DNA from 4 places in the Bradyrhizobium sp. 61 genome. Region 2 is predicted to be linked to each of the others. Evidence: predicted binding sites of a transcription regulator. Region 2 holds the regulator's gene; each other region holds the start of a gene.
What was found. The regulator PhoB, encoded in region 2, activates phosphate uptake and scavenging genes when phosphate is short. The targets are predictions, from matches to a motif close to TGTCATNNANCTGTCAT.
Positions count from the first base shown of each region.

Region 1: phnC (phosphonate ABC transporter ATP-binding protein) is a predicted target of PhoB. The motif match lies at 3,908-3,924, and genes of this name have one in related genera.
Region 3: IVB46_RS16200 (DUF465 domain-containing protein) is a predicted target of PhoB. The motif match lies at 4,730-4,746, and genes of this name have one in related genera.
Region 4: IVB46_RS10830 (glycerophosphodiester phosphodiesterase family protein) is a predicted target of PhoB. The motif match lies at 4,184-4,200, and genes of this name have one in related genera.

Region 1 covers NZ_JADPIU010000075.1:182,903-190,314, reverse strand. The annotation lists gene IVB46_RS29365 (selenium-binding protein SBP56-related protein) at 1-590, shown strand, start outside; gene IVB46_RS29360 (hypothetical protein) at 659-1,267, shown strand; gene IVB46_RS29355 (DUF1045 domain-containing protein) at 1,271-1,969, opposite strand; gene IVB46_RS29350 (alpha-D-ribose 1-methylphosphonate 5-triphosphate diphosphatase) at 1,988-3,181, opposite strand; gene IVB46_RS29345 (chloramphenicol acetyltransferase) at 3,178-3,849, opposite strand; gene phnC (phosphonate ABC transporter ATP-binding protein) at 4,024-4,833, shown strand; gene phnD (phosphonate ABC transporter substrate-binding protein) at 4,893-5,828, shown strand; gene phnE (phosphonate ABC transporter, permease protein PhnE) at 5,905-6,789, shown strand; gene phnE (phosphonate ABC transporter, permease protein PhnE) at 6,786-7,412, shown strand, end outside.
Region 2 covers NZ_JADPIU010000019.1:12,091-19,502, forward strand. The annotation lists gene argF (ornithine carbamoyltransferase) at 1-881, opposite strand, end outside; gene IVB46_RS08360 (aspartate aminotransferase family protein) at 881-2,089, opposite strand; gene IVB46_RS08365 (GcrA family cell cycle regulator) at 2,546-3,058, shown strand; gene phoB (phosphate regulon transcriptional regulator PhoB) at 3,295-4,002, opposite strand; gene phoU (phosphate signaling complex protein PhoU) at 4,018-4,734, opposite strand; gene pstB (phosphate ABC transporter ATP-binding protein PstB) at 4,746-5,567, opposite strand; gene pstA (phosphate ABC transporter permease PstA) at 5,564-6,409, opposite strand; gene pstC (phosphate ABC transporter permease subunit PstC) at 6,411-7,400, opposite strand.
Region 3 covers NZ_JADPIU010000052.1:257,743-265,154, forward strand. The annotation lists gene rpsU (30S ribosomal protein S21) at 1-145, opposite strand, end outside; gene aqpZ (aquaporin Z) at 410-1,132, shown strand; gene IVB46_RS16170 (5-(carboxyamino)imidazole ribonucleotide synthase) at 1,169-2,275, opposite strand; gene purE (5-(carboxyamino)imidazole ribonucleotide mutase) at 2,272-2,760, opposite strand; gene IVB46_RS16180 (GGDEF domain-containing protein) at 2,902-3,615, shown strand; gene IVB46_RS16185 (hypothetical protein) at 3,678-3,929, opposite strand; gene IVB46_RS16190 (hypothetical protein) at 3,951-4,169, opposite strand; gene IVB46_RS16195 (DUF465 domain-containing protein) at 4,296-4,502, opposite strand; gene IVB46_RS16200 (DUF465 domain-containing protein) at 4,832-5,014, shown strand; gene IVB46_RS16205 (NAD(P)/FAD-dependent oxidoreductase) at 5,156-6,259, opposite strand; gene IVB46_RS16210 (EAL domain-containing protein) at 6,462-7,412, shown strand, end outside.
Region 4 covers NZ_JADPIU010000035.1:85,323-92,734, forward strand. The annotation lists gene IVB46_RS10805 (MBL fold metallo-hydrolase) at 1-30, shown strand, start outside; gene IVB46_RS10810 (NAD(P)H-dependent oxidoreductase) at 221-772, shown strand; gene IVB46_RS10815 (septum formation initiator family protein) at 943-1,260, shown strand; gene IVB46_RS10820 (helix-turn-helix domain-containing protein) at 1,477-2,436, shown strand; gene adh (aldehyde dehydrogenase) at 2,593-4,110, shown strand; gene IVB46_RS10830 (glycerophosphodiester phosphodiesterase family protein) at 4,317-5,669, shown strand; gene pdhA (pyruvate dehydrogenase (acetyl-transferring) E1 component subunit alpha) at 5,924-6,946, shown strand; gene IVB46_RS10840 (pyruvate dehydrogenase complex E1 component subunit beta) at 6,976-7,412, shown strand, end outside.

The DNA.
Region 1 (7,412 bases), on a different contig from region 2:
TTGTGGTCGACACCACCAACCTCGAAGCATCGATCTGGACCTGGTGGCGCGAAGGCGGAAAATTCCATGCGGAGAAGACGGCGACGATTCCGCCCGAGCCCGCGCCAAAGGAGCAGCTCCCGCCGCTGCTGCAGGGATTTGGCGCCGTGCCGCCGCTGGTGACCGACATCGACCTGTCGATGGATGACCGGTTTCTCTATGTCTCGTGCTGGGGCACCGGTGAAATGCGCCAGTACGATGTGAGTGATCCGCGAAAGCCGAAGCTTGCGGGCTCGGTTCACATCGGCGGCATCGCGCGCCGCACGCCCCATCCGAACGGCAAGGCATTTGCGGCCGGTCCGCAGATGGTCGAGATCAGCCGCGACGGCAAGCGCGTGTACTGGACCAATTCGCTGTATTCCACCTGGGATGACCAATTTTATCCCGATGGAGTTCCGGGCGTGGAAGTCATGGCCAATGCAGGTCGCGACGGCGGCCTCGAGCTCGCCAAGGACTATTTCGTGAGCTTCCCCGACGGATATCGCGCGCACCAGATCAGGCTGGAGGGCGGCGATTGTTCGACGGACTCCTTTTGCTACCCGTCGGCCTAGGCTGGCAGCACGGCTGGCTGTGGCTCGCTCTTGTTGCGAGCGGTCTCTATCACGGCGTCAATCCGGGAATGGGATGGCCGCTCGCCGTTTCGGCCGGGCTCATGGACAAGAGCCCGCGCGAGCTGTTCCGCGCGTTGTGGGCTCTGGCGGCCGGTCATCTCCTGGCAACACTTCTCGTGCTGCTGCCATTCGCGTTCCTGCTCGTGCTGGCCGAGTGGCAGCGTTCGATCCAGCTCGGCGCGAGTCTTCTCGTCATCGGCTTCGGCGTCTATCGGCTGATCGAGCGGCGCCATCCGCGCACGCTGGCACGAATTCCGCCAACGCAATTGGCGCTCTGGTCATTCGCCGTTGCCATTGCTCACGGCGCGGCCTTGATGCTCGTGCCGATCTATCTCGGGCTCTGCCAGGCGTTCGAACTCGATGCCGGCCATGAGGCGGCGGGCGCACTGATGAAGGCAAGCCTTCTGAAGACAAGTCTCGGGATGGCGGTGCTGGTGTCCCTGGTGCACGTTGTCGCCATGGTCAGTGCCGGCGGGTGTCTGGCGTGGCTGGTCTACCGCTATCTGGGATTGAGGTTCGTCTCGCGAAGCTGGTTCAATCTGGATGCAATCTGGGCGACCAGCCTCATTCTGGTTGGCGCCGTGGCGCTCGCCTTCAATCTCGCGAGCTGGCGCTGAGGCCTACTTCGCCAACGCCCACTCGCCGACAAAGCGGAAGCGCGCCCTGGCATCATCCTGCTTGAACAGCGCGATCCGGTCGATCGCCAGCGTCTCGAGACCGAGCGCCGAAAACCTCGCGCGCAACATCTCCAGGATCGGCCCGCGCCGCTCCGCATCCAGCCGTCCCGTCAGCGTCATGTGGAAGCGGAATTCTTCCATCACGTAAGGGTAACCCCAGCGGTCGAGATAGTCGCGCTGCCGCTCAGTGAGCTTGTCGGGCTTGCGCCGCGCGCGGTCTTCCGCCGTCATGGGCGCGCGGAAGTCGTCGAATTCGCGGACGCAATCGGCGGCAAGTTGCTGGAGCGCGCCCACGGGCTCGGTCGGAATCACCGCGATGAAGCCGCTGATGGAGTCGACGACCGGACGGATTGACGGCATCGGCCGCGCCTTGCCGGCAAAGGCCGCGCAGGCTGCGACGAACTCGGCTTCAGTCCTGCCGGGCGCCAGCGCCATCGGCGCCTTCAGCGTGCCGTGGAAACCGTATTTGCGGGGATCGGCCGTGACGTCGCGCCAGTCCGGCGCAACACGCGATGCGTCGGCAGGGAACGACGCCTCGTCGCCGGTGTAGACATCGTAGCCGAGCAGCTCGGCGCCGAAGCGGGTGAGGGCGCTGTCGGCGCCGGCGGCAAAATAGATCGCGTAGCGGGGAAAATCTGTCATCGCCCGAGCATAACCGGTTCAGGCCGCAACAACAGCCTCGCGCGGCGTCGCCGCAGCAGCGAGCAGTCGCGTCGCATCGGTGAGATGCACGAGCTTTCCGCCTGATACCACCGCGATCAGCCGCGGCCGCAGCGGCACGCTGTCGTCGACCAGCAGCATGTCGGCGCGGCGTCCTTCCGCGAGCACGCCGCGATCGGCAAGGCCGGTCGCGCGGGCCGGTCCCGCGGACACCAGGTTCCACGCCTCGGTCAGCGGCAGCACGCCGTCGGCGACGAGGCGGAACGCGGCAAGCAGCTGCGCGGGATAATAATAGTCCGACGCCAGCACCGAGCAGAGCCCCTTCGCGATCATGTCGGATGCTCGGGTCCAGCCGGTATGGCTGCCACCGCGCACGACATTCGGCGCACCGTAGACGATGGCATCGCCGGCGGACGCGGCCGCTCGCGCGGTCTCCTCGTTGATCGGAAACTCCGCGATGTCAGCGCCCAGCTCGCGAAACTCCTGCCGCATCGCCGGTGTCGCATCGTCGTGCGAGAGCATCCGCACCTCGGCCGCGCGAGCAGTCGCGGCAAGCCGCGACACAGAAGCCGGCACTTCACTGGCGCGCGAAAGCACACGCTCCACCAGCCGGTCGAATTCCTCGCCCGAGAGGCCGGTGCGCTCGACCATGCGGTTGCGCTTGCGCGGCTTGGCCATGTCGGCAACGGTGCCGTCCATGTGGTCGTTGAAGGCGAACAGGTCGACGCGGCCCTCGGCGAGCCACTGGCCGATCTCGGCCTCTGCATCGAGATTGTAGGTCTCGTGCCGCAGGTGGAAACGGGTGTCGGCGGCGAATTGCGGGCGCTGCCGCTCGATCGCCTCCATTAGGGCGCGCGCATTGCCGGCGCTGCGCAGGCCCGGCTCCCATGAGCAGGTCGTGGCGTGAAACACCGTGGTGATGCCGTTGCTGATCGCCTGGCGGTCACTGTCGGCGAGCGCGACGTCGATCGGGAAGTCGACGCCGGCGCGCGGCATCATCTGGCGCTCGAAGGCATCGCCATGCAGATCGACGATGCCGGGCAGCACCAGCAGGTTGCGCGCATCGATCGCCAGTCGCGTCCGGCCGCGAGAGGCATCGACCTGCGCAATGTCCGCGCCGGACACCAGAATGGAAGTTTCGACGAGCTCGGAGCCGATCAGGGCCCGGCCGCCCTCAAGGAAGATGTCTGTCACGCGACCGCGCTTCGTTTGCTGGCAGGAGAACGGGTGAGGGAGCTTGCCCGTGCTTCATATGCCGAGAGGAAATCTTCAATCCCGAGCTTGCGGAAATCGGGCAGTGCTTCACGCAATTTGTCGTGATCCCAGTCCCACCAGGCGAGCCGGGCCAGCCGTCCGGCGACGTCTTCCGAGAACCGCCGTCGGACGATGCGCGCCGGATTGCCGGCGACGATGGTGTAGGCCGGCACGTCCTTGGTGACGATGGCGCCGGCCGCGATCACCGCGCCGGTGCCGATGTTGCGGCCGGGCAGCACGATCGCGCCATGGCCGATCCAGACATCGTGGCCAATATGGACGTGATGCTGGCGCCGCCAGTCGAAGAACTCGGTGTCGTCGCTCTCGCCTTCGAAATAGGCGCTGGAACGATAGGTGAAATGCGCCTGCGTGGCGCGATGCATCGGATGATTGCCGGGATTGATGCGGGTCATCGCCGCGATCGAGCAGAATTTTCCGATGGTGGTGTAGGTGATCTGGGCGTCGTTCACGACATAGGAGTAATCGCCCATCGTGACTTCAGTGAGGATCGTGCGCGCGCCGACTTCGGTATAGGTGCCGAGCCTGGTCTCATGCAGCTTCGCCGAAGGGTCGATGGTCGGTTGAACCGAGAGCGTTTTGCCGGCCATGCTGCATCCGATAGGTCGAGGGCGGGCGTACCTCTTCGAGCGGCCTGATGACAACGTCATGACGATGCGATGACAGGGGAGGAGGTGTGTAGGATCGCCGCACCGCAACGCCGGTGTCACACAAGTGTCAAGTGCCAGCGTTAGCGGTGGCAGCCAGCTACTCTGGAGCCCTCTATGCTGGTGGTTGAAGGTCTGACGTGCCGCTTCGGCGCAAAAGCCGCGGTGGACGACGCTTCGTTTAAAATCTCCCCCGGCGGCTTCGTCGGTGTGATCGGGCGTTCCGGCGCCGGCAAGTCGACCATGCTGCGCATGATCAATCGCCTGGCGACGCCGACGCAGGGCCGCATCCTGTTCGACGGCCTCGACGTCACCGCGCTGCGCGGCAAGGAATTGCGGCAGTGGCGGGCGCGCTCGGCGATGATTTTCCAGCAGTTCAACCTGGTCGGCCGGCTCGATGTGCTCACCAACGTCCTGATGGGGCGTCTTGCCACGATGCCGGCCTGGCGCTCGCTGACGCAGACATGGCCCGAGCACGACAAGGCGTTGGCGATGTCGGCGCTCGAACAGTTCGATATCGCCTCGCTCGCCGCCCAGCGTGCCGACCAGCTCTCCGGCGGCCAGCAGCAGCGTGTTGCGATCGCCCGCGCGCTGGTGCAGGAGCCCGACATCATCCTCGCCGACGAGCCGATCGCCTCGCTCGACCCGCGGAACACGAAGATCGTGATGGATGCGCTGCTGCGCATCAACAAGCATTTCGGCATCACCGTGCTCTGCAACCTGCATTCGCTCGATCTCGCCCGCACCTATTGCGACCGCCTGATCGGCATGGCGCAGGGTCGCGTGGTGTTCGACGGCGCGCCGGCCGAGTTGACCGATCACGTCGCGCGCGAGCTCTACGATCTCGAAGCCTCCGACGTCATGGGCGGAATCCCCGTGCCGGCGCCTGAGGGCGTGCCGGCGCTCGGAACGGCCGCGGCCGCCTGAGCTGCGCCTGTAGTTGCCAATTTTTGCGTCAACCGACCCCAACCGATGAAGAGGGTATCATGATCACTCGCAGACTCGTTCTTGCCGGCGCCGCCGCGCTCGCGTTCACGACCTCGGCCTCCGCCGACGACTGGAAAGCCAAATATCCCGAACTGACCTTCGCGGTCATTCCGGCGGAAAACGCCTCGGGCGTGACCGAGCGCTGGGCGCCGTTCATGAACTATCTCTCCAAGGAATTGGGCGTGAAGGTCACGCTGCGCATCGCCAACGACTACGCCGCCGTCATCGAGGGCCAGCGCGCCGGCAACATCCATATCGCCAGCTACGGCTCGGCGTCGTTCGCCCGCGCCCGCCTGACCGGCGTCAAGACCGATGCCTTCGCCAACGACATCAACGCCGACGGTTCGACCGGCTACTACTCGGTGTTCTTCGTCAAGGCGAGCAGCCCCTACAAGAGCGTCGATCAGCTCAAGGGCAAGAACCTCGGCCTCGTCGATCCGAACTCGACCTCCGGCAACAACGTGCCGCGCTTCGAGCTCGACAAGATGGGCATCACGGATGCCGACACCTATTTCAGCAAGGTCGTCTTCACCGGCAGTCACGAGAACGCGATCCTGGCGCTGGCGCAGGGCACGGTCGACGTTGCGGCCAACCAGTGGACCAGCGATGACGATTCGACGCTGGCGCAGATGCTGACCAAGGGCATGCTGAAGAACGCCGACGGCTCGCCGATGAAGAAGGACGATTTCCGCATCATCCACAAGTCGGCGCCGATCATCAACGGCCCCTACGCCTACAATTCCGACCTGCCGGAAGATGCCAAGGCGGCGATCGCCAAGGCGTTCTTCGACGCGCCGGCCAAGGACAAGGCGGCCTTCGATCGCCTCCAGGACGGCCAGAAGAAGGGTTTTCATCCCGCCACCACCAAGGACTGGGATGGCACGATCGAGCTGATCAAGTTCGTCGATGCACTGCGTAAGAAGAAGGCGTCCTGAGTTTCGGGACGATAGCACTGGAGCCGGGTCGATGGACCCGGCTCTTTCTCTTTGATCGACCACCTTTCCTGGCCAGATGACCGTCGCGGTTTCGATCCTCCCCGAGCAGCAGCTCGCCGTGCTCAACGCGGCCTATCGCCAGGCGGTCGCGCGCAAGCGGCTCCGACTCCTGTTGGGGGTCGCGATCTTTGCCGCAGCGCTGTTTCTTGCCGCGATCGGCGCGGAAGTGAACCTGCGCACCTTCTTTGCCCATTTCGGCAATTTCATCAGCTATTTCGACCGCATCCTCACGCTCGATAGCGGCCAGCGGGTCTGGACCGATGCCGGCGAGTGGCTGTGGGGCTGGCGCAAATGGCTGAAGATGCTGGGCGAGACGCTGCTGATCTCCTACGTCGGCACGCTGATCGGCGCGACCTTGGCCTTCGCCTTGAATTTCTTCGCGGCCGAGAACACCTCGCCGTCGCCCTGGCTGCGCTTCGTGGTGCGTCGCCTGCTCGAATTCGCCCGCACCGTGCCGGGCATCGTCTTCGCGCTGATCTTCGTGATCGCCTTCGGCCTCGGGCCGATGGCCGGCGTGCTCGCGATCGCGATCCACTCCACCGGCGCGCTCGGCAAACTGTTCTCCGAGATCGTCGAGAATGCCGACATGAAGCCGGTCGAAGGCATCCGCTCGACCGGCGCGAGCTGGCTCTCATGCATGCGCTTCGCCGTGGTGCCGCAGGTGACCGCGGGCTATGCCAGCTATGCGCTGCTCCGCTTCGAGATCAACGTCCGCGAGGCCTCGGTCATGGGCTTCGTCGGTGCCGGCGGCATCGGCCAGGAGCTTGTCGTCGCCATCCGCAAGTTCTATTACTCCGACGTCAGTGCCATCCTGCTCACCATCATCATCACGGTCTTCATCATCGACATCACCACGGGCTGGCTGCGCGGCCGTCTGTTCGGCAAGGAGGCACGGACGTGACGAGGCCGCAGGAGGTCGACCCGCGAGAGCTTCGCGCGCGCTATCCCGATGTGTTCGACCGGCCCGCCTCGGCGCGGCTCGCGATGCCGGCGATGATCGTCGCGGCGTTTGCGATCCTGGTTTACGGCCTCGTCGATCTCGACTTCTCGCCGTCGCGATTCCTTGCAGGGCTGAGCCAGCTCGGCTGGATCAGCCTGATGATGATCCCGCCCGATCCTGGTTCCTCGCTGCCGGTCTATCTGAAGGCGCTGGGCGAGACGCTGTCGATCGCGCTGCTCGGCACGACGCTGGCGGCGGTGTTCGCGCTTCCGGTCAGCCTGCTGGCCGCGCGCAACGTCATACCCTCGCAGATCCTGCGTTTTCCGGTTCGCCGCTTCCTGGATTCGATCCGCGGCGTGGACACCCTGATCTGGGCGCTGGTCTGGATCAATGTCGTCGGCCTCGGCCCGTTCGCCGGTGTGCTGGCGATTGCCGTGTCGGATTTCGGTGCGTTCGGAAAACTGTTCTCGGAGGCGATCGAAGGCGCCGACCAGAAGCAGGTCGAAGGCGTCCGCGCCTCCGGCGGCAGTGCTTTGCACGAAATCCGCTTCGGCCTGCTGCCGCAGGTGCTGCCCGTGATCGCC
Region 2 (7,412 bases):
GCATGCAGGCGGTTTTCGGCCTCGTCGAACACGACCGATTGCGGGCCGTCGATCACTTCGTCCGTGACCTCCTCGCCGCGATGGGCGGGCAGGCAATGCATGAACAGCGCATCGGGCTTGGCCAGCGACATCAGCTTCGAATTGACCTGATAGGGCTTGAGCACGTTGTGACGGTGCTCACCTTCCTTGTCGCCCATCGACACCCAGGTGTCGGTGACGACGCAGTCGGCCCCCTTCACGGCGGCCTCGGGATCGGTGCCGAGCACGATCGGCGCGCCGGTGGCCTTGATGAAGTCCCGCATCACCTTTTTCGGCGCAAGTTCCGGCGGCGTCGCGACATTGAGCTTGAACTTGAAGCGCTCGGCGGCATGCGCCCAGGACGCCAGCACGTTGTTGTCGTCGCCGGTCCAGGCCACCGTCCTGCCCTCGATCGGGCCGCGATGCTCTTCGTAGGTCATGAGGTCGGCCATCACCTGGCAAGGGTGCGAGCGCCGTGTCAGGCCGTTGATGACGGGCACCGTCGCATATTCCGCCAGCTCCAGCAGGGCCTCGTGATTGAGGATGCGGATCATGATGGCGTCGACATAGCGCGACAGCACGCGCGCCGTGTCGGCGATGGTCTCGCCGCGGCCGAGCTGCATCTCGGCGCCGGTCAGCATGATGGGCTCGCCGCCGAGCTGGCGCATGGCGACGTCGAACGAGACGCGGGTGCGGGTGGAGGGACGCTCGAAGATCATCGCCAGCGTCTTGCCTTCCAGCGGCTTCACCGGCTGGTGCGCTTTCTGCTTCGCCTTCATGGCGGAGGAGGCCGCAAGCATGCTCTTGAGCTCCGACAACGGGAGCTCGTTGATATCCAGAAAGTGCTTCGGGGACTTGCTCATCAGCTTGTCGCCCGCTTGGTCTGACTGGACGAGATCGCGGCGCAGGCGCGTTCGAGCCGCCCGACGCTGTCCTCGATCTCGGCTTCGGTGACGATCAAGGGCGGCAGGAAGCGCACGACATTGTCGCCGGCGCCGACCGTGAGCAATTTTTCGTTGCGCAATGCCGCGCCGAGATCGCCTGTCGGCACCACGGCCTTGATGCCGATCAGAAGGCCTTCGCCGCGCACTTCGCTGACGATGTCAGGATAACGATCGATCACGGAGGCGAGCTTCTGCTTGAGCAGCAGCGACATCTTCTGCACGTGTTCGAAGAAGCCGGGCTTGAGCATGACGTCGAGGACGGCGTTGGCAGCCGAGATCGCGAGCGGATTGCCGCCGAAGGTCGAGCCGTGCGAGCCGGGCCCCATGCCGGCAGCCGCGTCCGCGGTCGCCAGCACCGCGCCGATCGGGAAGCCGCCACCGAGCGCTTTGGCCAGCGACATCACGTCAGGCGTGACGCCGGTGCGGCGATGCGCGAACAGATCGCCGGTGCGGCCCATGCCGGTCTGCACCTCGTCGAACGCGAGCAGCAGGCCCTTCTCGTCGCAGAGCTGGCGCAACGCCCTCAGGAAGGCGGGCGTTGCCGAACGCACGCCACCCTCGCCCTGGATCGGCTCGATCAGGATTCCGGCGGTCTGCGGACCGATCGCCTTCTTGACGGCTTCGATATCGCCATGCGGGACCTGGTCGAAGCCGTCCATCGGCGGGCCGAACCCTTCGAGATATTTTGCCGAACCGGTCGCGGCGAGCGTTGCCAGCGTGCGGCCGTGGAAGGCGCCTTCGAAGGTGACGATGCGGTACCGTTCCGGATGACCCTTGGAGAAGTGATGATGGCGGACCAGCTTGATCACACCTTCCAGCGCTTCGGCGCCGGAATTGCAGAAGAACACGAAGTCCGCGAAGCTTTCATTGCACAGACGCGCGGCGAGCTTCTCGCCGTCCGGGCTCTGGAACAGGTTCGACATGTGCCAGAGTTTGGTGGCCTGCTCCTGCAACGCCTTGACCAACGCAGGATGAGCATGGCCGAGCGCATTCACCGCCACGCCCGAGGTGAAATCGAGATAGCGATCGCCATTGGTCGCAATCAGCCAGCAGCCTTCGCCGCGCTCGAAACCGAGGTCGGACCTGGCGAAAACGGGGAGCAAATGCGGCGCTGCGCTGTTAGTCATGACGATCACTTGAATGTTGCGGACGGCGTGAGCGTGCATTGCGCAACGCACCATTGACCGGCTCGGAAAACGAAACGTGCCGCCTTTTAAGGGCGGCACGCCTGACTATCTTATGCCTGGTGAAACCGGTGTCAATGCCGCCCGGAAAGCCTCGCGAAACGCAGAATCCGTAGTCTTGCGGTGGCGATTTTGCGTGTTTCCGCCACGGAACATGTGGAAGCGAGTCGGCGGACTCTTGCGCGTGAGTCACGCCATATTGTAGCGTTTGGCTTGTCAGATACGACATCTCGTGCAGCAGTTCTGATCCTCTAAGTCCTCATGTACCGGCGTAAGCGTTCGGGCGCATCTGGTGCGCCCGGCGAGCCTTAAGGGATTCTGGCGGCACGGGTTTTTCGAAGCTTAGGCATTCGCCGTGCGGCCGCCAGGATGGCAGGCGCCGGCGAAGGAAAGGGTGCAATGACCGTTTTGACCTGGTCGGATGATCGCGTCGAGCAGCTGAAAAAGCTCTGGGAGGCCGGACTTTCGGCCAGCCAGATCGCCGCTGAACTCGGCAATGTGACCCGCAATGCCGTGATCGGCAAAGTGCACCGGCTCGGCCTGTCGGGCCGCGCCAAGAGCCCTTCATCGGCAGCGCCGCGGCCGCGCAAGGCGCGCCCCGCCCAGCACATGATGAGGGTGACCCGTCCGATCGCACGCGGCAACACCGCGCTGGCGCAAGCCTTCGAAGTCGAGGTCGAGGCCGAACCGGTCACCTACGACAACGTCGTGCCGATGAGCCAGCGGCTGTCGCTGCTGGAGCTGAACGAGGCCACCTGCCACTGGCCGGTCGGCGATCCCTCGAGCCCGGATTTCTTCTTCTGCGGCGGCAAGGCGCTCTCCGGCCTGCCCTACTGCGCCCAGCACTCGCGCGTGGCGTATCAGCCCGCGGCCGATCGCCGGCGCGCGCCGGCGAAGCCGGGTCCGCGCTGAAGTCGTTCTGAGCTCAGAAAGGAGCCGTCACACGATGGCGGCTCAACAAATCCGATGTCGTCCCGGACAAGCGCGCCTTGAGCACGCGCAGATCCGGGACCCTTAACCACCGCAAGATGTGGCTACGGGGACTCGGAGTTACCTTTTCACACAATAACCGATCGCTTTGGGTGTCCCGGACCCGCGCTTGCGCTTGTCCGGGACGACACCGAGAATGTGGCCGCAGCTCACCGAGCTTACGCCTGCTCCGCCTTCGCAAAGCGATCGTCCAGTGCGTAGCCCGCGCCGCGGACGGTGCGGATCGGATCCTGCTCGCGGCCGAGATTGAGCAGCTTGCGCAGGCGCCCGATATGGACGTCGACGGTGCGCTCGTCGATGTAGATGTCACGGCCCCAGACGCTGTCGAGCAACTGCTCGCGCGAGAACACGCGGCCGGGATGCTCCAGGAAGAACTCCAGCAGGCGATATTCGGTCGGGCCGAGATCGATCGGCCGGCCCGAGCGCGCCACGCGGCGCTTGTCGCGGTCGAGCTCGATGTCGCCATAGGCGAGCACGGTGGCGAGCCGCTCCGGGCTGGCGCGCCTGAGCAGGCCCTTCACGCGTGCCAGCAGCTCCGGCACCGAGAACGGCTTGACGATGTAGTCGTCGGCGCCGGTCGCAAGACCCCGCACCCGCTCGCTCTCCTCGCCACGCGCGGTGAGCATGATGATCGGGAGCTGCTTGGTCTCGGGCCGGGTGCGCAGCCGCCGGCACAGCTCAATGCCGGAGAGGCCCGGCAGCATCCAGTCGAGCACGATCAAATCGGGGATATGCTCCTTGAGGCGGGTGTCGGCATCGTCGCCGCGCATCACCGTCTCGACGTCATAGCCGTCGCCTTCGAGGTTGTAGCGGAGAAGCTCGGTGAGAGCTTCCTCGTCCTCAACCACCATAATGCGTGCGCCCATGGTGTTCGTCGCTCCTTAAGTGTTCGGGACCGTCGTGGCGAAGGTCGTCATGTCGCCCTTCGGCCGCTTGTCGGTGATCGCCTGGCCCTCGATCATGTAGAACACGGTCTCGGCGATGTTGGTGGCGTGGTCGCCGATGCGCTCGATGTTCTTGGCGCAGAACATCAGATGGATGCAGAACGAGATGTTGCGCGGATCCTCCATCATGTAGGTGAGGAGCTCGCGGAACAGCGAGGTGCAGATGGCGTCGACTTCCTCGTCGCCCTTCCACACCGCCATCGCCGCCGGCAGATCGTGCGCGGCATAGGCATCCAGCACCGACTTGACCTGTTGCTGCACGAGGTCGGTCATGTGCTCCAGGCCGCGGAACAGCTTGAGCGGATGGAAATCCGTCTCCAGCGCCGCGACGCGCTTGCCCATGTTCTTGGCGAGGTCGCCGATCCGCTCGAGATCGGTGGCGACGCGCATGGCGCCGACGATCTCGCGCAGATCCACCGCCATCGGCTGGCGGCGCGCGATGGTGAGCACGGCGCGCTCCTCGATCTTCTTCTGGAGCGCGTCGAGCTCGGCGTCGATGGTGACCACGCGCTGGCCGAGCGCGACGTCGCGGCGGATCAGCGCGTCGACGGAATCGACGATCATGCGCTCGGCGATGCCGCCCATCTCGGCGACCAGGCGCGTGAGCTCCTGGAGGTCGGTATCGAAGGCCTTTGCGGTATGTTCAGAACCCATGTTCCGTCTCCTCAGCCGAACCGGCCGGTGATGTAATCCTGCGTGCGCCGGTCGGTCGGCGACGTGAAGATCTTGCTGGTGTCGTCGAACTCGATCAGTTCGCCGAGATACATGAAGGCGGTCTTGTCGGAGACGCGCGCCGCCTGCTGCATGTTGTGGGTGACGATCGCGATCGTGTAGTTCTCGGACAGCTCCTGGATCAGCTCCTCGACCTTGGCGGTCGAGATCGGGTCGAGCGCCGAGCAGGGCTCGTCGAACAAGATCACCTCGGGCCGCACCGCGACCGTGCGGGCGATGCAGAGGCGCTGCTGCTGGCCGCCGGAGAGCGACAGGCCGGAGGCGTTGAGCTTGTCCTTGACCTCGTTCCACAGCGCGCCGCCGCGCAGCGCGTTCTCGACGCGGTCGTCCATCTCGGACTTCGAGATCTTCTCGTAAAGGCGGATGCCGAAGGCGATGTTCTCGTAGATCGTCATCGGGAACGGCGTCGGCTTCTGGAACACCATGCCGACGCGGGCGCGCAGCAGATTGAGGTCCAGCTTGGGGTCGAGGACGTTGGTCTGGTCGAGCATGAGCTGACCGGTGACGCGCTGGCCCGGATAGAGGTCGTACATCCGATTGAAGATGCGCAGCAGGGTCGACTTGCCGCAGCCCGACGGGCCGATGAACGCCGTGACGCGGTTGGTGCCGAGCGCCAGATTGATGTTCTTCAGCGCGTGCTGCTCGCCGTAGTAGAAATTGAGGTTGCGCACCGTCACCTTGGCCGGAGCTTCGGGCAGCACCGGCGCCTGCGGCAAACCACCGGCCGCGCTCATCGATACGGAAAGATCACTCATTTTGCGGTCCTCTCGGCGCTCAGAATGCGCGCGCCAATATTCAGGGCAAGAACGGTCAGGGTGATGAGCAGCGCGCCGCTCCAGGCGAGCTGCTTCCAGTAGGCGTAGGGGCTCTGCACGAAATTGTTGATGGTGACCGGCAGGTTCGCCATCGTCTTGTTCAGACCCAGGCTGAAGAACTGGTTCGACAGCGCGGTGAAGAGCAGCGGCGCGGTCTCGCCGGCGACGCGGGCGGTGGCCAGCATCACGCCGGTGATGAGGCCCGAGCGCGCCGCGCGATAGGCGATGCGCTTGATCACCAGCGAGCGCGGCAGGCCGAGCGCCGAGGCCGCCTCACGCAGTGCGTTCGGCACCAGCAGCAGCATGTCCTCGGTGGTACGCAGCACCACCGGGATGACGATGACCGCGAGTGCGAGTGCGCCGGCAATCGCCGAGAAGCCGCGCATCGGCACCACCACCGCACCATAGATGAACAGGCCGATGATGATCGAGGGCGCCGAGAGCAGGATGTCGTTGATGAAGCGGATCACCGAGGTCAGGCGGTCGTTGCGGCCGTACTCGGCGAGATAGGTGCCGGCGAACAGGCCGAGCGGCGCGCCGATGCCGACGCCGAGCACGGTCATGATGATCGAACCCACGATGGCGTTGCGCAGGCCGCCCTCGGTCGAGCCCGGAGGCGGCGTGTCCGCAACGAAGAGCTCCAGGTTCAGGCCGGCAATGCCGTTGTAGAGCAGCGTCATCAGGATCAGCGCGAGCCATGTGACGCCGAAGGCAGCGGCAGCCAGGCAGAGCACACGGATGACGATGTCCATGCGGCGGCGGCGTGCGTAGATCGGGTTCATGTTACTTCCCCGCCTTCTTTTCAAGACGCATCAGCATCAACCGTGCAGCCGCGAGCACGAAGAATGTCAGCACGAACAGCAGCAGGCCGAGCAGGATCAGGCCGGACTGGTGCAGGCCGTCGCTCTCGGCGAACTCCGATGCGATCGCCGCCGAGATCGTGGTGCCCGGGGCGAAGATCGACGACGAGATGCGGAACGAGTTGCCGATGATGAAGGTCACCGCCATGGTCTCGCCGAGCGCGCGGCCGAGCGCCAGCATGACACCGCCGATGACGCCGACGCGGGTGTAGGGGATCACCACGCTGCGCACGACTTCCCAGGTGGTGCAGCCGACGCCGTAGGCGGCTTCCTTGAGCACCGGCGGCACCGTCTTGAACACGTCGACCGAGATCGAGGTGATGAAGGGCAGCACCATGATGGCGAGGATCAGCGCCGCGTTGAACAGGCTGAGATAGGACGGCGGGCCTGCGAAGATCGCGCCCAGCACGGGGACGCCGTCGAAGATCTTGATCATGAAGGGCTGGAACGTGTTGGCCAGGAACGGGCCGAGCACGAAGAAGCCCCACATGCCGTAGATGATCGAGGGAATGCCGGCGAGCAGCTCGATCGCCATGCCGATCGGGCGGCGCGCCCATTGCGGGCAGAGCTCGGTCAGAAAGATCGCAATGCCGAGACCGACCGGAATGGCGATCGCCATCGCGATGAAGGAGGTGATGAGCGTGCCGTAGATCGGGCCGAGCGCGCCGAGCACAGGCGGATCTGCCGACGGCGCCCAGCGCTGCGTCCACAGGAAGGCGAAGCCGTATTCCTTCATCGCCGGGAACGCGCCGACGATCAGCGAGATGATGATGCCACCGAGGATGAGCAGCACCGAGATCGCGGACAGCCGCGTGATCCAGTAGAAGGTGAGGTCGCCGAGCTTGAAGGCGCCCAAGGCCTTGGCGCGGTCATACGGTCCGGCGTCGTCGATTACATCGCTCTGAACGGCCATCTCTGCCACGCC
Region 3 (7,412 bases), on a different contig from region 2:
CGGCCTTTTCACGGGCCTTCTTCTCGGAGGGCTTCTCGTAATGACCGCGGAGCTTCATCTCGCGGAAAATTCCCTCGCGCTGCATCTTCTTCTTCAGCGCCTTGAGGGCTTGATCGACATTGTTATCGCGAACGAGAACCTGCACGCGGCATCCTCTTCAGTGGATCGGATTTGAATTCTGGTAAGTCAAAGGGGATGGCGAAACGCACAAGCCCTTAACCTTGAGGGCGCGGATGTATCAGACAAAACCCGCGATGTCCACCTGCCAAGCAGGTTTTCGGGCCAAGTTCAGCCATTAAATAAGGCGAAAATACCTCCGCACGGCCCCGATTTGGGTGATTCGGCGCCAAGGGTGGGGCAGTTCCCGGAGCTTTGCTCCGGAAATTCCTGGAATTAGGGGAGACGTCACATGGATATGAAGAAATACGCTGCCGAGGCGATCGGCACATTCTGGCTCACATTCGCAGGCTGCGGCAGCGCGGTGATCGCCGCCGGCTTTCCGCAGGTCGGAATCGGCCTGGTCGGCGTGTCCCTGGCGTTCGGCTTAAGCGTCGTCACCATGGCCTATGCGATCGGGCACATCTCGGGCTGCCACCTCAACCCGGCCGTCACCGTCGGGCTTGCCGCCGGAGGGCGTTTCCCGGCGGGACAGATCCTGCCTTACGTGATCGCGCAGGTCTGCGGCGCAATCGTCGCCGCCCAGCTGCTCTACATAATCGCCAGCGGTGCTCCCGGATTCGATGTCAGCAAGGGTTTTGCGTCGAACGGCTATGACGCGCATTCGCCCGGCCAGTACAGCCTGATCGCCTGCTTCGTCACCGAGGTGGTGATGACCATGATGTTCCTGTTCGTCATCATGGGCGCCACCCATGGCCGCGCGCCCGCGGGCTTCGCACCGCTCGCGATCGGGCTCGCGCTGGTGATGATCCATCTCGTCAGCATCCCCGTCACCAACACGTCGGTGAACCCGGCGCGCAGCACGGGGCCCGCACTGTTCGTCGGCGGCTGGGCGCTATCGCAGCTCTGGCTGTTCTGGGTCGCACCGCTGATCGGCGGCGCGCTGGGCGGGGTGCTCTATCGCTGGCTCAGCGAGGAACCCTCTGGCGTCGTCGCGGGCGTGAAGACGGCCTGATCGAAAGGCGGGATCGCGGCATGCGCCGCGGTCCCGCTACTTGCCCTTCGTCGGCCTGACTTCGGTGACGTGGCCCATCTTGCGGCCGGGGCGCGGCGCGCCCTTGCCGTAGATATGCACGGTCGCGCCCGGCACGCTCAGCCACTTCTCGTAATCGTTGATCTCGTCGCCGATCAGATTGGTCATGGTGACGATTTCGCCGTGGCGCACGGCCTTGCCGAGCGGCCAGCCGGCAATGGCGCGGATGTGCTGCTCGAACTGCGAGACCGAGGCGCCGTCGAGCGTCCAGTGTCCGGAATTGTGCACGCGCGGGGCGATCTCGTTGACCAGCACCTTCGGCCCGGTGCCGTTGGCGAGCACGAACATCTCCACCGCGAGCACGCCGACATAATCGAGCGCGCCGGCGATCTTGCCGGCGATGCTGCGCGCTTCTTCCGCGAGCGCATCCGGAATCTGTGCGGGGGCGCGGGATATCTTCAGAATGTGGTCGCGGTGCTCGTTCTCGGTGACGTCGAAGCACTCGACCTGGCCCGTCGCCGAGCGCGCCGCAATCACGGAGATCTCGCGCTCGTACGGGATGAAGGCTTCGAGGATCGCCGATTTGGTGGCGAGGCTGGTCCAGACCTTGGCGATGTCGTCGCCCTCGCGGATGATGGCCTGGCCCTTGCCGTCATAGCCGAAGCGGCGGGTCTTCAGCACGGCCGGAAGGCCGATCCGGGCGATCGCCTCGCGCAGCGAGGAGACCGAGGTGACGTCGGCATAGGCCGCGGTGCCGATGCCGAGCCGCGTCACGAAATCCTTCTCGGCGAGCCGGTCCTGGGTGGTCTCGAGGATCTTGCGGTTGGGCAGCACCGGGCGGCGCGCGTCCAGCACCATCGCGGCGGCAGACGGCACGTTCTCGAATTCGTAGGTGATGACGTCGACGTCGTTGGCGAACAGCTCGAGCGCTTCGACGTCGGCATATTCGGCGCAGGTCGCGTTCAGCACGACGTCGAAGGCGGGCGAGTCCGGATCGGGCGAGAATACCTGGCAGCGCAGGCCGAGCCGCGCCGCAGCCATGGCGAGCATCCGCCCCAATTGTCCGCCGCCGAGGATTCCGATGGTGTCGCCGGGCTTCAGCTTCACCTGCTTTGCGTCAGTCACGCCTTGTCCTCCGGGCGCTCCGCAACCGCCTCGGTCTGTGCCTTGCGCCAGGCGGCGAGACGGTCGGCCAGGGCCGGGTCGGACAATGCGAGCACTGAAGCCGCAAGCAGCGCCGCGTTGATCGCGCCGGCCTTGCCGATGGCGAGGGTGCCGACCGGGATGCCCGCGGGCATCTGCACGATCGAATAGAGCGAATCGATCCCCTTGAGCGTCCTGGATTCGACGGGAACGCCGAACACGGGCAGTTCCGTCAGCGCCGCCGCCATGCCGGGCAGATGCGCAGCGCCGCCCGCGCCGGCGATGATGACCTTGTAGCCTGCCGCCTTGGCGCCCTTGGCGAATGCAAACAGCCGGTCGGGGGTGCGGTGTGCCGAAACGATGCGGGTCTCGGCAGCAACGCCGAGCGCTGCGAGCGTGTCGGCGGCATGCCGCATCGTCTCCCAGTCCGACTGGCTTCCCATGATGATGGCGATCGGCGCGGTCATGACGTCAATTGTGCTCGGAAAACAGAAAGATAGGCCAGATTAACGGTTCCGGCCGGTGGCTCGCAAGGCGGTGGCAAGGAGAAGGGAATGCACTATCCTGTCTTGGTGAATCCCCGCAAGCCTTCATTGAGCAGGATGCCCATGAAGAAACCAAAAAGGGCAAGCGCTGCGAAGGCCAAAAAGGGCCGGAAAGCCAGCGCCAGCCGCTCCAAAGCCGCCCCCAGGCGGCTGGCGAAGCGCTCGGCCAAGCCGGCGCGGCGCGGAGCGTCGGCCGCCGACGACACCAGGGCGACCATCCGCGGCTTGCGGAGCAAGCTCAAGGAGGCGGAGCGGAGGGTTGCGGAACTGGAAGCTGCGGCCGACACCGATTTCCTGCTCGAGATTCCGAACCGGCGCGGCTTCGAGCGCGAGCTCGCGCGCGCCATCGCCTACATGAAGCGCTACCGCGCCAGCGGCGCGCTGATCGTCCTCGACGTCGATCGCCTGAAGCCGATCAACGATTCCTTCGGCCATGCCGCCGGAGACGAGGTGCTCAAGGCGATTGCGGCCACCCTGACGCGGCAGGTCCGCGCCTCGGACGTGGTCGGCCGGCTTGGCGGCGACGAGTTCGCGCTGCTGCTCTGGAATCTCAGCGAGACCGACGCCAAGGCGAAGGCCGCGACCTTCGAGCAGGCGATCGACGAATTGTCGTTTGCCTTTCGCGGTCAGCGCGTGACCGCGGGCGCCTCCGCAGGTGTCGCGCTGCTGGGGGCGCAGTCCGATGCAGGCCGCGCGCTGGAGGAGGCTGATGCCGCCATGTATGTGCGCAAGGCGCACCGGCGGCACGAGCCGCTGATCAGGCTGGTCAGCAACTAGGGCACGATCTTCGCGACAAATGCGGACCGCGTTGCGCGGAGATCATGCTCAAGCAACAACCCTTACAGCGTGGCCAGATCTTCCGGCACGTTGCCGAATTTACGCAGCAGCGTGGCGTCGCCGAATTCGCCGGTCATGGGATCGCCGCTGCGACTGAACGCAACCGCGCCGATATGGCCGGCACCGTGCGCCAGGATCTCGGCGCGCCGCAACGCGGCCGCCGAGCTCTGGCATTCCTCCGCGGCGCCCGCGACAGGCGATCCGTCGGCATCGATCAGGAAGGGCATTGCAACGTAGTAGGTCACATCCGACATGGCGTTGCTCCGATGTTGAACTCAGGCGGCGCTGCTGTTGCCCCGCACTTTGCTGCGTGCGGTCTCGGGAATGCAGCCGGCTGAAATCGCCGCCTGTAATTCTTCCAGCTCTGCTTCCAGATATTCGTTGGCCATGATCAGGGCCTTGATGGTGCTGCGCAGATTGCCGTCGCACATCGCGATCGCCTGGTCGCAGGCCTGTTCATAATGGCTGTTGTCGAGAAGGGCTGTTGCCGACATCTGCGTTGTCCTCGGGGGTTCCTGGGCGTTTCCTGGGGCGGTGGGATACCCAAATGTTCCTATTTTGTTCTTTTCGAGTCAAGCGGATTCGGATGCGGCGAGCTGCCACGAAAAGGGCCTCGCGGCTCAGGCGATGATGTCCGGCGTGATCTGGTCTTCGATGAACGCGATACGGTCGCGCAACAACAGCTTGCGCTTCTTCAACCGTTGTAACCGCAACAGGTCGGGGGCAGGCGATTGATGCATCGCATCGATCGCGGCGTCGAGATCTCGGTGTTCTTGCTGCAACCGGGTGAGCTCGGCTTCGAGCTCACGCTCGTCTTCATTGGTCATGTTCGCGGTGGCCGAAAACCCGATGGGCGTGAGATTCAAGGCTGTGGATGCCCTGTGGAAATTATCGTCCTTGCGCGCCGTGATCGCAAGCGATCTCGGGCCGCCGCTCACCGAACTCTCGCAAGATATTTCGACGATTCGTTGCGGCGTTGCGCAAGCACGTTGATATCATGGATTTTTCCAGCGTGGTTCCTTACTCACGATTCGTTACATATGAATTTTCAAAAATGACGCTGCGACGACGGATACATATCGACAGAACGAATCGGTGATGTACACTTGTTTGTCCGGATCGAATCCAAGGTTTCCCCCTACCGAGGAGGTTTCGAATGACAATTCAGGCACATCTGGTTGAATTGGAACGGAAGCACAAAACGCTCGAAAACGAATTGCACGAAGCTCTCGTGCACCTTTCAACAGACGACCTGCAAATTGTTGAGTTGAAGCGACGGAAGTTGATGGTCAAGGACCAGATCGAGCGTTTGAAGCACACCGGCGACACGCTCCACTAGTAACCCCTGTAACAGTGTAGAGTTGAACTTACCCTTTCATGCAGGGGTGAGAGCTATTGCGCTCATCCCTGCATGAAGGTGCGCAGCGTGCAAAGTTATTTGCGCGGCACTTGGAGCCTTTCCGCTCCGATGGAAAATCCCCTAGATGCCTGCGAGCTCGGCGACGTGATCCGCGATCGCGAGCGATGACGTCAGTCCCGGCGATTCGATGCCGAACAGGTTGATCAGGCCTTCGACGCCGTGATCGCGCGGGCCCTGCATCAGAAAATCCTGCGTGGCCACCGCCGGCGGCACGATCTTCGGGCGAATGCCTGAATAGCTCGGCATCAGCGCGCCGTCGGGCAGCGTCGGCCAGTATCTCCGGATCGCCGGATAGAAGCGCTCGGCGCGTGATGGATCGACCTCGTAATTGATCGTCTCGATCCACTCGACGTCGGGGCCGAAGCGTGCCTGCCCGGCCATGTCCAGTGTCAGATGCACGCCGAGCCCGCCTGGCTCGGGCACCGGATAGATCAGGTGCGAGAACGGTGCCCTGGCGTTGCAGCTGAAATAATTTCCCTTGGCGAGATAGGCCGGTGGAATCCGGTCGATCGGCATGCCGTCGATGTGGCGTGCGACCGTTGTCGCCGAGAGCCCGGCGGCGTTGACGAGCAGGCCGCATTGCAGCGTCATCGGCGCTTCGCCGCCGGCCTCGATCTCGATCGCATCGCCGACTGCCTTGGCGCGGATCAGCGGGGTGTGAAACGCAAAGGCCGCGCCGGCTGCCTCGGCCTCGCCGCGCAGCGAGAGCATGTAGGCGTGGCTGTCGATGATGCCGGTCGATGGCGAGAGCAGCGCGGCATCGCAGGCGAGCGCCGGCTCCAGCGCGCGTGCGGCCTCGCCGGTGAGCAGCTGCATGTCGAGCACGCCATTGGCCTCGGCATGCGCCTTGATCGATTGCAGCTTCTCGGTCTCCTTGGCGCTGGTCGCGACGATCAGCTTGCCGCAGTTCTTGTGCGGGATGCCGCGCTCGCCGCAGTAGCGGTACAGCTCGTGCTTGCCGCTGACGCACATGCGCGCCATCCAGCTGCCGGCGCGGTAATAGATCCCGGCATGGATCACCTCGCTGTTGCGCGAGGAGGTGATGGTGCCGATGGCCTCGGCTTCCTCGAGCACGATCACCTCGCGCCCGGCCTGGGCAAGCTTTCGAGCCACCGCGAGCCCGACCACGCCGGCTCCGATGACGACGCAATCGACCCTATCCATGGTTGTGCAGTGTATCCATTGAAAGCATCGGTGGCATCAGGCCTGAGAACCACGGCACCGGGCCGTTTTCCATTAAGGAAGCATTTATCATGTCAGGGCAATTGCCGTATTTGGCGTCACATTTTTCTGTTGCGCGTACAGGCGTTTACCCGATCCAAACCCGTGAAGCCAGACAATCCGACGTTGAAAGCGCGGGTGGCTGATGGCTGAGAAGAACTGGCACGTGGGCAGCACGCTTCCGATTGCTGTGCAGGCCGTCGTGTGCCTGGGCAGCGCGGTCGCGCCTGCGCGCGCCTTTGCGCTCTCGGACAGCTTCGCGCCGCCAGGCAAACTCGATCCCAATTTGGTCTGGGAAGCGCTGATCGGCGGCATCGTCGTCTGTGCGTTCCTGGCCGCCATCGCGCTGTGGATCCATTCTTCGCTGCGCCGCACCAAGCGCTTGCAGCTGCGGCGCAACGCCTTCGTCTCCTCCGCCATGAACAATCTCAACCAGGGCGTGGTGATGACGGATGCGCAACGACGCATCATGTTCTGCAACGACCGCTATCTCGAGATCTACGGCCTGGCGCGCTCGGATCTGTGGACCGGGATGACCGGCTACGACATCCTCGAACTCAGGCGCAAGCGCGACGTCCTCGGCGGTGTCTCCGACGATGAGTTCTACGAGAAGGCGGCGAGCCCCAACGGCCTGATCACCGAACTGCCTGATGGCCGCGCCATCCTGGTGAAATATTTTGTGTTGCCGAACGGCGGCTCGGTCGCGACGCATCTGGACGTCAGCGATCAGCGCAAGCTGTCACGGCAGCTCGCCTCCACCAAGCAATTCCTGGAAACCGTGCTGGACCACGTGCCGGCCTGCGTCGCCGCGAAGAACATCGAGGACGGTCGCTACATCTTCGCCAACAGCGCCTATGAACGGTTCTGGGGGTTCTCGCGCGACCACGCCGTCGGCAAGAATGCGCGGGAGCTGTTCGCGCCCATCTCGACGGCCAGCATCGAGGCGGCCGACAAGGCGGCACTGAATTCGCCGGACGGCCAGTTCCGCAATGAATTCGAGGTCGACCGCGCCGGTGAACGGCGCATGGTTGCCTCGATCCGGATCGTGGTCCGCGACGAGAGCAACAAGCCCGAATTCCTGATGCTCGTGTTCGAG
Region 4 (7,412 bases), on a different contig from region 2:
ATCCCGTCGGCCTGGAATCCGACGATCTGAACCGGGCCAGGGGTTTGCGAGAAACATCAGGCCGCCTTCGGGCGGCCTGATTGTTTTTGGATCGTAGCGACCATCTGCTTTCGCGAAACTCAGCGTTTCCAAACGGGACCGGTTCATGCACTTGCATCCATCGACCGGGATCGCTTAAGTGCCGCCCCGGAACTTCCGCTCAAGCCCCCAAGGACAATCCATGGCCTACAACATCGTCGTGATCGCCGGCAGCCTGCGCAAGGACAGCTTCTCGCTGAAGGTCGCCAACGCGCTCGCAAAGCTCGCGCCGGCCTCGCTCAAGCTCGAGGTCATCACGCTGGCAGGCATCTCGTTCTTCAACCAGGACCTCGAGGGCGCGCCGCCCGCGGACTGGCTGTCCTTCCGCGAGAAGCTGCAGAAGTCGGACGGCGTGATCTTCGTCACCCCCGAATACAACCGCGCCATCCCGGGCGTGCTCAAGAACGCCATCGACGTCGCTTCGCGCCCCTATGGCAAGAGCTCGTTCAACGGCAAGCCGGTCGGCATCATCTCGAACTCGCCGGGCCCGCTCGGCGGCGTCAGCGCCGCCAAGACGCTGCAGAACATCCTGCCGGGCATTGCCGGCCCGATCCTGCAGCAGCCCGAGACCTATCTGAACGCGGTCGGCGATGCCTTCGATGCGGAGGGGAACCTGACCAAGGAATCTCTGAAGCCCGTCCTCCAGGCCTATGTCGACGCGTTTGCTGCCCACGTGGCCAAGCACCACGGCTGAGGTTTTTCTTCGTCATGGCCGGGCTTGTCCCGGCCATCCACGTCTTGGCTCGTGGTGACGAAGAACGTGGATGCCCGGCACAAGGCCGGGCATGACGGCGGGGGGTATGGATTAGAACGCGAAGGGGGGCGATTAGCACTCCCTTAACCAACCTGCCGCATCTTCCCAAGATGGTCTCCCGCGCGCGCCTGAAATCGATCCTGACCGGCCTTGCCCTCTATGCGATGGCGGCCGCTATCGTCGGCTATTTCGGCGTCAACGCCTACACAGGCAAATACGGTCTCAACGCCCGCCAGGAACTCGACCAGGAGATCATCGCGCTGACGAGCGAGCTGGCCCAGCTCAAGCGCGAGCGCGCGAAGAGCGAACAGCGCGTGTCGCTGCTGCGGACGTCGCGGATCGATCCTGACATGCTGGACGAGCGGGCGCGCTATCAGCTCGACTATGTCAATCCGCACGATCTCGTTCGGATGATCCCGGCGAAGTAGCGCTTTCCGCAGCATTCGAAACCGGCATTGAAAGCCGCTGCCGAAATCCCGCGACAGTGTAGCAATTCTACCGAAAGTCTTAGGCTTGGAACCGGGCTGCCGCCTTGACGGCAACGCAGCAACGGCCCCATGGCTTCTGCCGCCGTCTGCCTGAGTTGACGCAGATCAACCGGGCCATGCCGGCGCAGCCTAGACTGCCACCCGGAGGAAACAGTGATGAATGGGCCAATGTCCCGGCATCACGCGGCCCGCGTCGAGGCCGCCATTGCGTCAGGCCAGGCCGCGCGCTCCGCGCTGGTGGCCTCATGGCGCCGTTCGTCCCGATTGCATCATCTCGATCCTGCCGGCCGCAGCGCGCCGATGCGGCTGAGTGATGTCGAGTTGCGGCATGCGCGCGAGCGCGTCGCGCCGTTGCTCGCCGCCGCGCAAGGCGCGATGGACCGGCTCTATCTGGCGGTCGGCGCGAGCGGCTGCTGCGTGCTGCTCGCCGACGGTGCGGGCGTGCCGGTCGACCGCCGCGGCACAGCGGTGGACGATGCGACGTTCCAATCCTGGGGCCTGTGGACCGGCGCGCTCTGGAGCGAGGAGCATGAAGGCACCAACGGCATCGGCACCTGCGTCGTCGAGCAGCGCCCGCTGACGATCGACCGCGACCAGCATTTTTTCACCCGCAACACGCTTCTGAGCTGCACCGCCGTTCCGATCTACGACCACGAGGCGGCGTTTGCGGGCGTGCTCGACGTCTCCTCCTGCCGCGCCGACCGGACCGATGCGTTTTCCAATCTGATCGCGCTCGCGGCAGGTGAGGCGGCGAGGCGCATCGAGGCTGATCTGTTTCGTCGCGCCTTCGCCCATGCCCGCATCGTGCTGACCCAAGGCGCGGACGGCCAGGCCGGCGGCCTCGTCGCGGTCGATGTGGATGATCTCGTGGTCGGCGCGACCCGGTCCGCGCGGGTGGGACTCGGGATTGCGCCCGGCCGTCCCTTGCAGCCGGTGCCCGCGGCTGACCTCCTCGGCGGCGAACCCGCGCATGACCATCTTGCGAGCGGCCAGCGCGCGGTGCTGCAGCGGGCGCTGCTGCGCGCGGGCGGCAATGTTTCGGCCGCCGCCAAAGCCCTCGGCGTCAGCCGCGCCACGCTGCACAGGAAGCTCAAGCGGTTCGAGCTGAAGCACTGAGGGCCCCTGCCTCGCCCACGACTGTCGCAGAACTGCGACAGGTTACCCCGGCCATCGCTCACGCCCGGGCTGACAGGAAAACGCTCCCGCGACATCGTTGGCGCAAGTCGTGAACACGCGACGAATTGCGCAAACAGCAAACATCGGGAGTGATCAATGAACAAGGTGGAATTCCTCGGCGTCACCCAGCATCCCTTCGCCGAACGCTATGACAATTTCATCGGCGGCAAATTCGTCGCGCCAATCTCCGGCAAGTATTTTGACAACGCCTCGCCGGTGAACGGCCAGATCGTCTGCAAGATCGCGCGTTCCGATGCGCAGGACGTCGAGGCCGCCCTCGATGCGGCGCACGCCGCCAAGGGCGCCTGGGGACGCACCAGCGTCGCCGAGCGCGCCGCGATCCTGAACCGGATCGCCGACCGGATGGAGGAGAACCTGGAGCGCCTTGCGGTTGCCGAGACCTGGGACAACGGCAAGCCGATCCGCGAGACCCGCGCCGCCGACCTGCCACTCGCGATCGATCATTTCCGCTATTTCGCCGGTGTGGTGCGCGCACAGGAAGGCTCGATCGGCGAGATCGACCACGACACCATCGCCTATCATTTCCACGAGCCGCTCGGCGTGGTCGGCCAGATCATCCCCTGGAACTTCCCGCTGCTGATGGCCTGCTGGAAGCTCGCGCCGGCGCTCGCCGCCGGTAATTGCGTCGTGCTCAAGCCCGCCGAGCAGACCCCGGCCTCGATCATGGTCTGGGCCGAGATCATCGGCGATCTCCTGCCGCCCGGCGTTCTCAACATCGTCAATGGCTTTGGCCTCGAAGCCGGCAAGCCGCTCGCGTCCAGCCCGCGGATCGCGAAAATCGCCTTCACCGGCGAGACCACGACGGGCCGGCTGATCATGCAATATGCCAGCCAGAACCTGATCCCGGTCACGCTGGAGCTCGGCGGCAAGTCGCCGAACATCTTCTTCAACGACGTCACCGCCGAGGACGACGACTTCTTCGACAAGGCGATAGAAGGTTTTGTGATGTTTGCGCTGAACCAGGGCGAGGTCTGCACCTGTCCGAGCCGGGCGCTGGTCCACGCCGATATCTACGACCGCTTCATGGAGCGGGCGCTGAAGCGCGTCGCCGCGATCAAGCAGGGCGACCCGCGTGCGGCCGACACCATGATCGGCGCGCAGGCATCTAGCGAGCAGCTGGCCAAGATCCTCTCCTATATCGACATCGGCAAGCAGGAGGGTGCCAAGGTGCTGGCCGGCGGCGGTCGTGCCGAGCTCGGCGGCGATCTGTCCGGCGGCTTCTACGTCCAGCCGACGGTGTTCGAGGGCCACAACAAGATGCGAATCTTCCAGGAGGAGATCTTTGGTCCCGTCGTCTCGGTCACGACCTTCAAGACCGATGACGAAGCGCTCGCGATCGCCAACGACACGCTCTATGGCCTGGGAGCCGGCGTCTGGAGTCGCGATGCCAACCGCTGCTACCGCTTCGGCCGGGCCATCCAGGCCGGCCGGGTCTGGACCAACTGCTACCATGCGTATCCCGCGCATGCCGCGTTCGGCGGCTACAAGCAGTCGGGCGTCGGTCGCGAGACCCACAAGATGATGCTCGATCACTACCAGCAGACCAAGAATCTCCTGGTCAGCTACAGCCCGAAGAAGCTTGGCTTCTTCTGATCGGGCAAGATCTGATGGGGCAAGATCTGATCGGGCAGGAGAGGGCGGCGCAACCTTGCGCTGCCCTCTCCGTCGTCATCCGTCTGTCAGAGTCTTGAGACAATACGACAGCGCCGACCGTATTCGGTTCGGCGCCTGCGGCATTCGAAGCGATGCCGGGCAAAGACGGAGGATTGGTGATGCGGAACAGTCGTTCAGGACGGACAATGGGTGTCGCAGCGATGCTGTTCGGCGCGGCGGTTCTGCCCTTGTCGATGGCAGTTGCACAGTCCGGCCCGGCGCCAGCTGGCGCCAAGCCCTTCCTGACCATCGATGGAAAGGCGCCACTGGTCCTTGGACACCGCGGCCTGCCGGGCCTGGTACCTGAAGAGACCGAGGCGTCGTACGACCTCGCCGCGGCGCTCGGGACCGATGCGCTCGAAGAGGATTTGCACCTGACCAAGGATTGCGTTCTGGTCGTGCGTCATAACCCCTGGCTGAGCGACAACACCAACATTGCCGAGGTGGCGAAGACCAATGCGGCCGTCGCTGCCCGCAAGCGCACCGTGCCCGGTGTGCGCGTCAAGGCCCCGTCGGCCACCGGCGTGCCTGCCGACTACCTGACGGATCTCAGCGATCCGGCCGATCCCAAATCGGTGCTGAAGTCGCTGATCGTGGACGGCGAGGATCATACCAACGATTGGTCGATCAGCGATTTCACCATGGCCGAGCTGAAGCAATGGATCGGCGGCACCACCTATGACGCGGCCAACGAACGGCCGAAAGTCTTCAACGGAAAGCTCCCGATCATCAGCTTCCAGGACGTCATCGACATCGCCAAGGTCAAGAGCAAGGAGCCCGGGCGGACCATCCTCGTCTATCCCGAAACCAAGAACCCGACCTGGAACAATGCCCAGGCGATCGCCAATGGCTGCGGCGCGGCCGGCAGCCGTCCGCTCGAGGATGCCCTGATCAAGATCATCGGGGATAACGGCCTCAACACCAAGGACGCTCCCATCCTGGTCCAGAGCTTCGAACCCGGCAGCCTGAAATATATGCGCAGCCACGGCCTCCAGACGCGGCAGGTCCAACTCGTCGACGGCAACGGAATCGACTTCAAAACCGGCAAGGTTCTCCTCAACAACATCACGAATTCGCGCCCGTTCGACTGGACGGTTGCGGGCGATGCGCGCTTGTACGATGCGATGCTGACGCCCGAGGGGCTTGCCGAGATCAAGACCTATGCCGAGGGCATCGGTCCGTGGAAGGCCTATATCGTTCCGCTCAAGATCGCGCCGTGGAAGGACAGCAACGCCGACGGCACGCCCTACAAGGGATCGACGCCGGAGGCTTCGACGCAGGACGCGACCAGCCTTGTCGCGGACGCGCACAAGCTCGGTCTTTTCGTCCATGTCTTCACGTTTCGGAACGAGAAGAAGTATCTTGCCGCCGACTATCGCGGCGACCCGAGCCTTGAATATCTCAAATTCTACCGGCTCGGCGTCGATGGGGTCTTCAGCGACTTCACGCATACCGGCGTTGCCGCCCGTGCGGCGTATTTGCGCGAGTTGGGCTGGTAAGGCCGGCACAGCGAATCGGACGCGCGTGGGATTTCGGATACAAAACAGCGCGTCCGATTTCTCTGCGTTGGCCGCTCACGTTCCCTTCGCTGACCGGTGAGCTAAAGTTGCCCGATCGGCGCCAAAGGTTTTGCAAAGTTTCGGCCACGTTGCAGTGCGGCATAATGAAAGTCGCGCCATGCCGCCGCGGTCCTTTCCAAGGGCGTTTGACTTGGGTTAGAGAGGGCTGAAGTTTTCTCTGACCCGGAATTCCCATGGCCGCACCCAAGAAAGCCGCCGCAAGCACTCCACAGGACAAGACCGACGGCGGTTCGCCCCCGGAATTCACCAGAGAGCAGGAGCTCAAGGCGCTCCGCGACATGCTCCTGATCCGGCGGTTCGAGGAAAAGGCCGGCCAGCTCTACGGCATGGGCGCGATCGGCGGCTTCTGCCACCTCTATATCGGCCAAGAGGCCGTGGTGGTCGGCATGCAGATGGCCCTGAAGCAGGGCGATCAGGTCATCACCGGCTATCGCGACCACGGTCATATGCTTGCCACCGGCATGGAGGCCAACGGCGTCATGGCCGAGCTCACCGGCCGGCGCGGCGGCTATTCCAAGGGCAAGGGCGGCTCCATGCACATGTTCAGCAAGGAGAAGCACTTCTACGGCGGCCACGGCATCGTCGGCGCCCAGGTCTCGCTCGGCACGGGTCTGGCCTTCGCCAACCATTATCGTGGTAACGACAATGTCAGCGTCACCTATTTCGGCGACGGCGCGGCCAACCAGGGCCAAGTCTATGAGAGCTTCAACATGGCGGAGCTCTGGAAGCTGCCGGTGATCTACGTCATCGAGAACAACCGCTACGCCATGGGCACCTCGGTGTCGCGTGCTTCGGCGCAGCAGGATTTCTCCAAGCGCGGCGCGTCCTTCAACATCCCCGGCATGCAGGTCGACGGCATGGACGTCCGCGCCGTGAAGGCCGCGGGCGAGGAGGCGGCGGCCTGGTGCCGTGCCGGCAAGGGCCCCTTCATTCTGGAGATGCAGACCTACCGCTATCGCGGCCACTCGATGTCCGACCCCGCCAAGTACAGAACGCGCGAAGAGGTCGAAAAAGTCCGCCACGACCAGGACCCGATCGAGCAGGTGCGCAACCGCCTGCTCGCGGCCAAGGTGAGCGAGGCCGATCTCAAGACGATCGACGCCGAGGTCCGCGACATCGTCAATGCGTCCGCCGACTTCGCCCAGCATGATCCCGAGCCGGATGCCGCCGAGCTCTGGACCGACATTTATCGCTGAACGCGCGCAAGCTTTCTTTTGGAGTCGATATGCCAATTCAGGTGCTGATGCCCGCGTTGTCACCCACGATGGAGAAGGGCAACCTTGCCAAGTGGCTGAAGAAAGAGGGCGAGACGATCAAGTCTGGCGACGTCATCGCCGAGATCGAGACCGACAAGGCGACCATGGAGGTCGAGGCGACCGATGAAGGTACGCTCGGCAAGATCCTGATCCCCGAGGGCACCGCCGACGTTGCCGTCAACACGCCGATCGCGACCATTCTCGCCGATGGCGAGACGGCCGCCGATCTAGCCAAGGTGCCGGCCGCGCCGCCGCCGAGCGTCGCGCAGGAAGTCGCCGAATCCCGCTCGCCGGTCGGCGAAGGCAAGCCGATGATCTCGGCGCCGAAGGCTGCGGCTGCCCCTCAGGTCGTTGCCGAGCCCGATCCGGAAGTGCCCGCCGGCACCGCGATGGTGACGCAGACCAT